DNA from 3 places in the Streptomyces sp. NPDC021100 genome. Region 2 is predicted to be linked to each of the others. Evidence: predicted binding sites of a transcription regulator. Region 2 holds the regulator's gene; each other region holds the start of a gene.
What was found. Region 2 encodes HrcA, which represses chaperone genes, less so after heat shock. Its sites were predicted from a motif close to TTNGCACTCNGNNNNNCNGAGTGCNAA; they were not measured.
Positions count from the first base shown of each region.

Region 1: groES (co-chaperone GroES) is a predicted target of HrcA. The motif match lies at 1,281-1,307, and genes of this name have one in related genera.
Region 3: groL (chaperonin GroEL) is a predicted target of HrcA. The motif match lies at 1,069-1,095, and genes of this name have one in related genera.

Region 1 is NZ_JBIRQH010000009.1:75,482-78,754, reverse strand. It holds gene ACH4PU_RS18350 (methyltransferase domain-containing protein) at 1-218, opposite strand, end outside; gene ACH4PU_RS18345 (polysaccharide deacetylase family protein) at 296-1,213, shown strand; gene groES (co-chaperone GroES) at 1,457-1,765, shown strand; gene groL (chaperonin GroEL) at 1,885-3,273, shown strand, end outside.
Region 2 is NZ_JBIRQH010000013.1:130,170-133,442, forward strand. It holds gene ACH4PU_RS23105 (nitronate monooxygenase) at 1-189, opposite strand, end outside; gene dnaJ (molecular chaperone DnaJ) at 374-1,510, opposite strand; gene hrcA (heat-inducible transcriptional repressor HrcA) at 1,511-2,527, opposite strand; gene ACH4PU_RS23120 (MBL fold metallo-hydrolase) at 2,758-3,273, shown strand, end outside.
Region 3 is NZ_JBIRQH010000007.1:37,967-41,239, forward strand. It holds gene ACH4PU_RS15540 (MoaD/ThiS family protein) at 1-102, shown strand, start outside; gene ACH4PU_RS15545 (cold-shock protein) at 582-785, shown strand; gene groL (chaperonin GroEL) at 1,221-2,843, shown strand; gene ACH4PU_RS15555 (PTS transporter subunit EIIC) at 2,892-3,273, opposite strand, start outside.

The sequences.
Region 1 (3,273 bases), on a different contig from region 2:
AACTTCGCCACCGCCCGCTGCCGCAGCCGCGCCTGCCCGAGGGCGGCGGAGACCAGTTCGGCGGGGTGGTCGCGGCGCAGCCGGGTCGCGACGGCCAGCTCCCGGGCCGGGTCGTGGTCGCGCAGCTCCTCCAGGAGCCGGCGGCCCTCGTCGGTGAGGAGGGCGGCGAAGCCGTCGACGGCGGTGAGGGCGCTGGTATCGGTGTTCGGGGCGGGCACGGTTCCATTCTCGTGCACCACTCGTCCCGCCCCCTCCACGGTGCGATCACTCGAATGAATGAACAAGAATCGTTCTTGTGACTCCGCCTGGAACCGGCCCACACCGCGGCCGAAACCGCAGCCGAATACGCAGCCGCATCCGCCGCTCCGCCCGCCTCTCCCTCGTCCCGCTCTGCGCCGCCGCCCTGCTGCTCTCCGGGTGCTCCTCCGGGTCGGACGGCCCGAAGAAGGAGGGCGGGGGGACGGGGTCCGGCACCACGAGGGCCGCCGAGCAGCCCAAGGAGAAGCGGAGCACCCCCGCCCCGGACCCCGCCGCGTACCGCCGCTGGGGGCTCGACAAGCCGCTCGCCCCGCCCCCGGCGCCGCCCGCCACCCGGCTCACCGAGCACCACAAGGGCGGGACGCCGCAGATCGTCCGGCGGGTGCCGACCAAGGACAAGGTCGTCTTCCTGACCTTCGACGACGGCGCCGAGAAGGACCCGGCGTTCCTGCGCATGGCCAAGGACCTCAAGCTGCCGTTCAGCATGTTCCTGACGGACAGCGCCGCGCGCGCCGGGCGCGGCTACGGCTACTTCGACGAGCTGCGCGCCCTCGGCAACGGCGTGCACAACCACACGCTCACCCACCCCAATCTGCGCACCCTTTCCGCCGAGGCGCAGAAGCGGGAGATCTGCGGGCAGCAGGAGACGCTGAGGAAGCGGTTCGGCAAGCGGCCGGAGCTCTTCCGTCCGCCGTACGGCAACTACAACGACGCCACCCTGGCGGCGGCCGGCTCCTGCGGGGTCAAGGCCGTCGTGCTGTGGGAGGCCACGATGCAGATCAATGACATGAGGTACGCCGAAGCGGGGAAGCTTCGTCCCGGCGACATCGTGCTCGCGCACTTCCGCGGTCCCGCCGAGCTCAAGGGCACGACCATGACGGGGATGGTCGCCAACATGGTGCGCAGCGTCCAGCGGCAGGGGTTCACCGTGGCGCGGCTGGAGGACTACGTCTGACAGCGGGCGCGTCACCGGATGAAGGGGCGCGCGACGCGCCCGGAAGCCCCCGGCGCGCGCCCGCAAATTGGCACTCCGCTTGACCGAGTGCTAAGCGCGTCATAGTCTCGGCTCCGTTGGCACTCTCCACCGGCGAGTGCCAAACACAGCGACGGGCAGGTCCGGCACCCGCGACGACGGATCCACCTGGTCGCCACCTCAGACAATTGACCCCGTGAGATCTCCGAAGGGGGAGGTCGGATCGTGACGACCGCCAGCTCCAAGGTTGCCATCAAGCCGCTCGAGGACCGCATCGTGGTCCAGCCGCTGGACGCCGAGCAGACCACGGCCTCTGGCCTGGTCATCCCGGACACCGCGAAGGAGAAGCCCCAGGAGGGTGCCGTCCTCGCCGTGGGCCCGGGCCGATTCGAGAACGGCGAGCGCCTGCCGCTCGACGTCAAGGTCGGCGACGTCGTGCTCTACAGCAAGTACGGCGGCACCGAGGTGAAGTACAACGGCGACGAGTACCTCGTCCTCTCGGCCCGCGACGTGCTCGCGATCATCGAGAAGTAGTTCACCCCGAAGCTTTCGAATTCTCGAGGCTTTTGTTCTGTGCCCCTGGTACCCGCGTCCAACAACCGGGCGCCGGGGGCGCAGTTCGTTTGAGAGACACGGCGAAGGATACGTAACCCATGGCGAAGACCCTGAAGTTCGACGAGGACGCCCGTCGCGCCCTCGAGCGCGGCGTCAACAAGCTTGCCGACACGGTCAAGGTGACGATCGGCCCCAAGGGCCGCAACGTCGTCATCGACAAGAAGTTCGGCGCCCCCACCATCACCAACGACGGCGTCACCATCGCGCGCGAGGTCGAGCTGGAGGACGCGTACGAGAACCTGGGCGCCCAGCTCGTCAAGGAGGTGGCGACCAAGACCAACGACATCGCGGGTGACGGCACCACCACCGCGACCGTGCTGGCCCAGGCGCTGGTCCGCGAGGGTCTGCGCAACGTCGCCGCCGGTGCCTCCCCGGCCGCCCTGAAGAAGGGCATCGACGCCGCGGTCAAGGCCGTCTCCGACGAGCTGCTCGCGACCTCGCGTCCGATCGACTCCAAGTCCGACATCGCCGCCGTGGCCGCGCTGTCCGCCCAGGACAAGCAGGTCGGCGAGCTCATCGCCGAGGCGATGGACAAGGTCGGCAAGGACGGCGTCATCACCGTCGAGGAGTCCAACACCTTCGGTCTGGAGCTCGACTTCACCGAGGGCATGGCCTTCGACAAGGGCTACCTCTCGCCCTACATGGTCACCGACCAGGAGCGTATGGAGGCCGTCCTCGACGACCCGTACATCCTGATCCACCAGGGCAAGATCTCCGCCATCGCCGACCTGCTCCCGCTGCTGGAGAAGGTCATCCAGGCCGGTGGCTCCAAGCCGCTGCTGATCATCGCCGAGGACGTCGAGGGCGAGGCCCTCTCCACCCTCGTCGTCAACAAGATCCGCGGCACGTTCAACGCCGTGGCCGTCAAGGCCCCCGGCTTCGGCGACCGCCGCAAGGCGATGCTGGGCGACATGGCCACCCTCACCGGTGCCACCGTCGTCGCCGAGGAGGTCGGCCTCAAGCTCGACCAGGTCGGCCTGGACGTGCTCGGCTCCGCCCGCCGCGTGACCATCACCAAGGACGACACCACCATCGTCGACGGCGGCGGCAACTCGGACGAGGTCGCCGGCCGCGTGGCCCAGATCAAGGCCGAGATCGAGACCACCGACTCGGACTGGGACCGCGAGAAGCTCCAGGAGCGCCTCGCCAAGCTCGCCGGCGGCGTGTGCGTCATCCGCGTCGGCGCGGCCACCGAGGTCGAGCTCAAGGAGAAGAAGCACCGTCTGGAGGACGCCATCTCCGCGACCCGCGCCGCGGTCGAGGAGGGCATCGTCTCCGGTGGTGGCTCCGCCCTGGTCCACGCCGTCAAGGTGCTGGACGACAACCTGGGCAAGGACGGCGACGAGGCCACCGGTGTCGCGGTCGTCCGCCGCGCCGCCGTCGAGCCGCTGCGCTGGATCGCCGAGAACGCCGGCCTGGAGGGCTAC
Region 2 (3,273 bases):
CGCGGGGTCCGCGGCGGGCGGCTGCGGCATGAACAGGTTCACGCCGAAGGGCCGGGACGTACGGGCACGGAGCTGCTTGATCTCCTCGTACATCGCGGCCGGCGTCTTGTAGCCGGCGGCGAGGAAGCCGAGGCCGCCGGCCTCGGAGACGGCCGCGGCGAGCGGCGGGCAGGAGCCGCCGCCCGCCATCGGGGCCTGCACGATCGGGTGCCGGAACAGGCCGGTCAGCGCGGTGTCCCCAACGGGTTCCCCTACGGATTCCCCAACGGATTCAAAGGCCATGACCACATCGTGTCACGCTCCTCGGACCGTGCCGAACGGAACCCGGGCCGCGCCGGCCCGGACCCGGACGCCCCCGGATCCGGCCCGTCCGCTAGCGCCCGTTGAACGCGTCCTTCAGCCGCGAGAACAGCCCCTGCTGCCCCGGCTTGAACTCGCCCGTCGGCCGCTCCTCGCCACGGATCTTGGCGAGCTGCCGGAGCAGCTCCTCCTGCTGTGCGTCGAGCTTGCCGGGCGTCGTCACCTCGACGTGCACGATGAGATCGCCGCGCCCGCCGCCGCGCAGGTGCGTGACACCGCGCTGGTGCAGCGGGATCGCCTGGCCGGACTGGGTGCCGGGCCGGATGTCGATCTCCTCCAGGCCGTCCAGCGTCTCCAGCGGCACCTTGGTGCCCAGCGCCGCCGCGGTCATCGGGATGGTGACCGTGCAGTGCAGGTCGTCACCGCGCCGCTGGAAGACCGAGTGCGGCTTCTCGTGGATCTCGACGTAGAGGTCGCCGGCCGGGCCGCCGCCGGGGCCGACCTCGCCCTCGCCCGCGAGCTGGATGCGGGTGCCGTTGTCGACACCGGCGGGGATCTTGACCGTCAGCGTGCGGCGGGACCGGACACGGCCGTCGCCGGCGCACTCCGGGCACGGCGTCGGCACGACCGTGCCGAAGCCCTGGCACTGCGGGCACGGGCGGGAGGTCATGACCTGGCCCAGGAACGAGCGGGTGACCTGCGAGACCTCACCACGGCCGCGGCACATGTCACAGGTCTGCGCGGACGTGCCGGGGGCGGCGCCCTCGCCGCTGCACGTGGTGCAGACGACGGCCGTGTCGACCTGGATCTCCTTGGTCGTGCCGAACGTCGCCTCGTCCAGGTCGACTTCCAGCCGGATCATCGCGTCCTGGCCGCGGCGGGTGCGCGAGCGCGGGCCGCGCTGCGACGCCTGACCGAAGAAGGCGTCCATGATGTCGGAGAAGTTGCCGAACCCGGCACCGAAGCCGCCGGCGCCACCGCCGCCGCCCGAGGACGAGAGCGGGTCGCCGCCGAGGTCGTAGACCTGCTTCTTCTGCGGGTCCGAGAGCACCTCGTAAGCGGCGTTGATCTCCTTGAACCGCTCCTGCGTCTTCGGGTCCGGGTTGACGTCCGGGTGCAGCTCGCGGGCGAGGCGGCGGAAGGCCTTCTTGATCTCGTCCTGCGAGGCATCGCGCCGTACGCCCAGGACCGCGTAGTAGTCCGTGGCCACTTACGACTCCGCCAGGATCTGTCCGACGTAACGTGCCACTGCGCGTACCGCTCCCATCGTTCCGGGGTAATCCATGCGGGTCGGTCCGACCACGCCGAGTTTGGCGACGGCTTCGTCGCCCGAACCGTAGCCGACGGCGACGACGGATGTGGAGTTCAGGCCCTCGTGGGCGTTCTCATGACCGATGCGGACGGTCATGCCTGAATCCGTGGCCTCGCCGAGCAGCTTGAGGAGGACGACCTGCTCCTCCAACGCCTCCAGCACGGGCCGGATCGTCAGCGGGAAGTCATGACCGAAACGGGTGAGATTGGCGGTGCCGCCGATCATCAGCCGCTCCTCGGTCTCCTCGACCAGGGTCTCCAGGAGAACGGCCAGGACCGTCGAAACGGTTCCGCGATCGTCCTGCTCGAAGGAATCGGGGAGATCCTGCACCAGCTGCGGCACATCCGTGAACCGCCGGCCCACCACGCGGCTGTTGAGCCGCGCCCGCAGATCCGCCAGCGCCACCTCGCCGACCGGCGCCGGGCAGTCGACCATCCGCTGCTCGACCCGCCCGGTGTCCGTGATCAGCACCAGCATCACCCGCGCGGGGGCGAGCGGCAGCAGCTCCACGTGCCGGACGGTCGACCGGGTCAGCGACGGGTACTGCACGACCGCCACCTGCCGGGTGAGCTGCGCCAGCAGCCGCACCGTGCGGGCCACCACGTCGTCCAGGTCGACCGCGCCGTCCAGGAAGTTCTGGATCGCGCGCCGCTCCGCGGAGGACAGCGGCTTGACGCCCGCCAGCCGGTCGACGAAGAGGCGGTAGCCCTTGTCGGTCGGGATCCGGCCGGCGCTGGTGTGGGGCTGGGCGATGAACCCCTCCTCCTCCAGCACCGCCATGTCGTTGCGCACCGTCGCAGGGGACACGCCGAGGTGGTGACGCTCGGTGAGGGCCTTGGAGCCGACGGGCTCCTCGGTGCCCACGTAGTCCTGGACGATGGCACGCAGGACCTTGAGCCTGCGTTCGCTCAGCATCCGCGCACACCTCCAGTCCAGCGGGTCCAGCCGTCTCGCGGGGTCCTGCCCGGGTCTTACCCGGGTCTCGTGCCTGGCACTCAAAGGTCACGAGTGCCAAACCCCACACGTCAGTGTACGGCGGTCCACCACGGCCACGGCAAGGCAGTCGCGCTCCGTATCCGATCCGCGTCCGATCCGCGTGCGCCGCCGGACGGGTCACCGTACCGCGCGCGCGTTAGGTTCCCGGCATGGGAAACCACGGAGGAACGGACCAGGAGCAGCACAGGGGGGCGCGCTGGGAACGGCTCGCGCCGGGGGTGGCCCGGCGCAGGCTGCCGCGCTGGGACGCGACGACGGGGGCGGTCGTCGGGGCGTCGGGCGTCCTGGTCGTGGACACGGGGGCGACGCTCCGTGAGGGTGGGGAGATCGAGCGGGAGGTGCGGGAGCTCTTCGGGCGGCCCGTGACGCACATCGCACTCACACATGGCCACTTCGACCACGTCTTCGGCACCGCCGCGTTCGCGGGCGCGGCGGTGTACGGGGCGGCGGGGCTCGCCGATCAGCTCGCCCCCGGGGAACTGCGGGAGGACGCGGTCCGGTACGGGATGGACGCGCGCGACGCCGCCGAGGCCGCGGCCCGGCTGGTGACCCCGGCCCACGAGGTCGCCGACGGAGCGGAGCTCGACCTCGGCGGCGGGCGGCGGGCCCGTCTCGTCGCGCTGGGAGCCGCCCACAGCCGGCACGACCTGGCCGTCCTGGTGCCG
Region 3 (3,273 bases), on a different contig from region 2:
GTCTACGTCAACGACGACGACGTCCGCTTCGAAGGCGGTCTGGCCGCGGCGACCCCGGACGGCGCGGGCGTGTCGATCATCCCGGCGGTGGCGGGCGGCTGAGCGCCCGCGACGCTGAGCGCCCACGACTCCGGGCGCTCGGCTGCAACGAGAGACGCATCCGGCAACGGGAACCACACGCGAACCACACGCGAACCGTGAATCGCCCCGACCGCTAAGCGGACGGGGCGATTCCGTCTGTTGAAGCGCGATACAGTTGGGACGTTCCCCCTCCGGTGTCAGAGCCGAACGCATATGAGAACCCGTCAAGTTGCGCAGGAATTAGGTGCGCGAATTGTCGGGTTGGCTGGCGTATGTCCGGCCCGACTTGCCCTGGAACATCCCCTGTTGGGCAGATATCGCCGCTCGGCGACGCCGGTATTTCTCGTCCGTCTGACCTGTTGCAGACGGCATCCGTGCAGATACATTCAGCCGCGGTCGACGCGTTCCGGCGCACACCCCTCGGTGTCACAAGGGGTGAGGTCTGACCCGGGTCCGCGAAGTGCGGTCCTGCGCAAGGGCCAGTAATAGGGGAGTTAGGCATGGCTCAGGGCACCGTCAAGTGGTTCAACGCGGAGAAGGGGTACGGCTTCATCGCGGTCGACGGTGGTGCGGATGTTTTCGTCCACTACAGCGCGATTCAGATGGACGGCTACCGCACCCTGGAAGAGGGGCAGCGAGTCGAGTTCGAGATCTCGCAGGGCCAGAAGGGACCTCAGGCCGACATGGTGAGGGTGACCGCCTGACCGCGGCGCATCGACCACCGATCGCTCAGTCTGCCGAAGGGGTCCGCACCGGGAGGTGCGGACCCCTTTGTCATGTCCGTTCATCTGTTCGGTGGTCGGCCTGTTCGGCCGTCCGGGTCGGCGGCGCGGGGGAGTGCGTCGGCCTTGGGCTGGGAAGGGTCTCCGGGGCGCCCCCGGGATCCGTTCGAAACGAGGTCCGGAACCCCTCCGGGACGGTGTCCGGGATGACCCCGGTCTTCGGAAGGACGCTTGCACTCGGAGGTGCCGAGTGCTAATCATTGGCTTAGCACTCTCCCAGTGAGAGTGACAGACTTGGACCGTCGGTGAGGTCCACGGGCCCGGCGGGGCAAGGAACCGCCGAGCATGTGGGCCGTCCGTCGCGGGCGCCTGTGCGGTCCGGAGCAATCCACCCCCAGTCCGGGAGGACCACTTCACATGGCCAAGATCATCGCGTTCGACGAGGAGGCGCGGCGCGGCCTTGAGCGCGGTATGAACCAGCTCGCCGACGCCGTCAAGGTCACCCTCGGCCCCAAGGGCCGCAACGTCGTCCTTGAGAAGAAGTGGGGCGCCCCCACGATCACCAACGATGGTGTCTCCATCGCCAAGGAGATCGAGCTGGAGGACCCGTACGAGAAGATCGGCGCCGAGCTGGTCAAGGAGGTCGCGAAGAAGACGGACGACGTCGCCGGTGACGGCACGACGACCGCGACCGTCCTCGCCCAGGCGCTGGTCCGCGAGGGTCTGCGCAACGTGGCCGCCGGTGCCAACCCCATGGCCCTGAAGCGCGGTATCGAGAAGGCCGTCGAGGCCGTCTCCGCCGCCCTCCTGGAGCAGGCGAAGGACGTGGAGACCAAGGAGCAGATCGCCTCCACGGCCTCCATCTCCGCCGCCGACACCCAGATCGGCGAGCTCATCGCCGAGGCGATGGACAAGGTCGGCAAGGAAGGCGTCATCACCGTCGAGGAGTCCCAGACCTTCGGTCTGGAGCTGGAGCTCACCGAGGGTATGCGCTTCGACAAGGGCTACATCTCGGCGTACTTCGCCACCGACATGGAGCGTATGGAGGCGTCCCTCGACGACCCGTACATCCTGATCGTCAACTCGAAGATCAGCTCGGTCAAGGACCTGCTGCCGCTCCTCGAGAAGGTCATGCAGTCCGGCAAGCCGCTGCTGATCATCGCCGAGGACGTCGAGGGCGAGGCCCTGTCGACCCTGGTCGTCAACAAGATCCGCGGCACCTTCAAGTCCGTCGCCGTCAAGGCCCCGGGCTTCGGCGACCGCCGCAAGGCCATGCTCGGCGACATCGCCATCCTCACCGGTGGCACGGTCATCTCCGAGGAGGTCGGCCTCAAGCTGGAGAACGCCGGTCTCGACCTGCTCGGCCGCGCCCGCAAGGTCGTCATCACCAAGGACGAGACGACCATCGTCGACGGTGCCGGTGACAGCGACCAGGTCCAGGGCCGCGTCAACCAGATCCGCGCCGAGATCGAGAACAGCGACTCGGACTACGACCGCGAGAAGCTCCAGGAGCGCCTCGCGAAGCTGGCCGGCGGCGTGGCCGTCATCAAGGCCGGTGCCGCGACCGAGGTCGAGCTCAAGGAGCGCAAGCACCGCATCGAGGACGCCGTTCGCAACGCGAAGGCGGCCGTCGAGGAGGGCATCGTCGCCGGTGGTGGCGTGGCCCTGCTCCAGGCCTCCCAGGTGTTCGAGAAGCTGGAGCTCGAGGGCGACGAGGCCACCGGTGCCAACGCCGTCAAGCTGGCCCTGGAGGCCCCGCTCAAGCAGATCGCCGTCAACGGTGGTCTCGAGGGCGGCGTCGTCGTGGAGAAGGTCCGCAACCTGACCGTCGGCCACGGCCTCAACGCCGCGACCGGCGAGTACGTCGACATGATCGCCGAGGGCATCATCGACCCGGCGAAGGTCACCCGCTCCGCCCTGCAGAACGCCGCCTCCATCGCGGCGCTCTTCCTCACCACCGAGGCCGTCATCGCCGACAAGCCGGAGAAGGCCGCCGCGGCCGCTCCGGGCGGCATGCCCGGTGGCGAGATGGACTTCTGAGCCGACCCGGCTCGCCAGTCCTGAAGCAGACCGAGGGCGGCATCCCCATCACGGGGATGCCGCCCTCGGGCGTTTCCGGGGAAAGCCGAAGAAGTACGTGGCGAGGAAGCCGGCCGCGTACCCGACCAGCAGCCCCGCCGCATACACCGCCACCGCCTCGACCGCCCCGTGATCCCCTCTGAGCAGCGGGAACAACGCCCAGCCGGACGGCCCGATCGCCGTCGCCCCCACGCTGCCGCTCCCGCCCTGTGCCATGAACCCCACGAACCCGCCGCCGAAGGCGCCTCCCACACAGGCCGTCGCGAAGGGCCGCCCCAGCGGCAGCGACACCCCGTAGACCAACGGCTCGCCGACGCCCAGCAGTCCCGCCGGGAGGGCCGAACGCACCGTCCGCCGCACCGGGATGTCGTCCGGCAGCCGCAGGTAGACG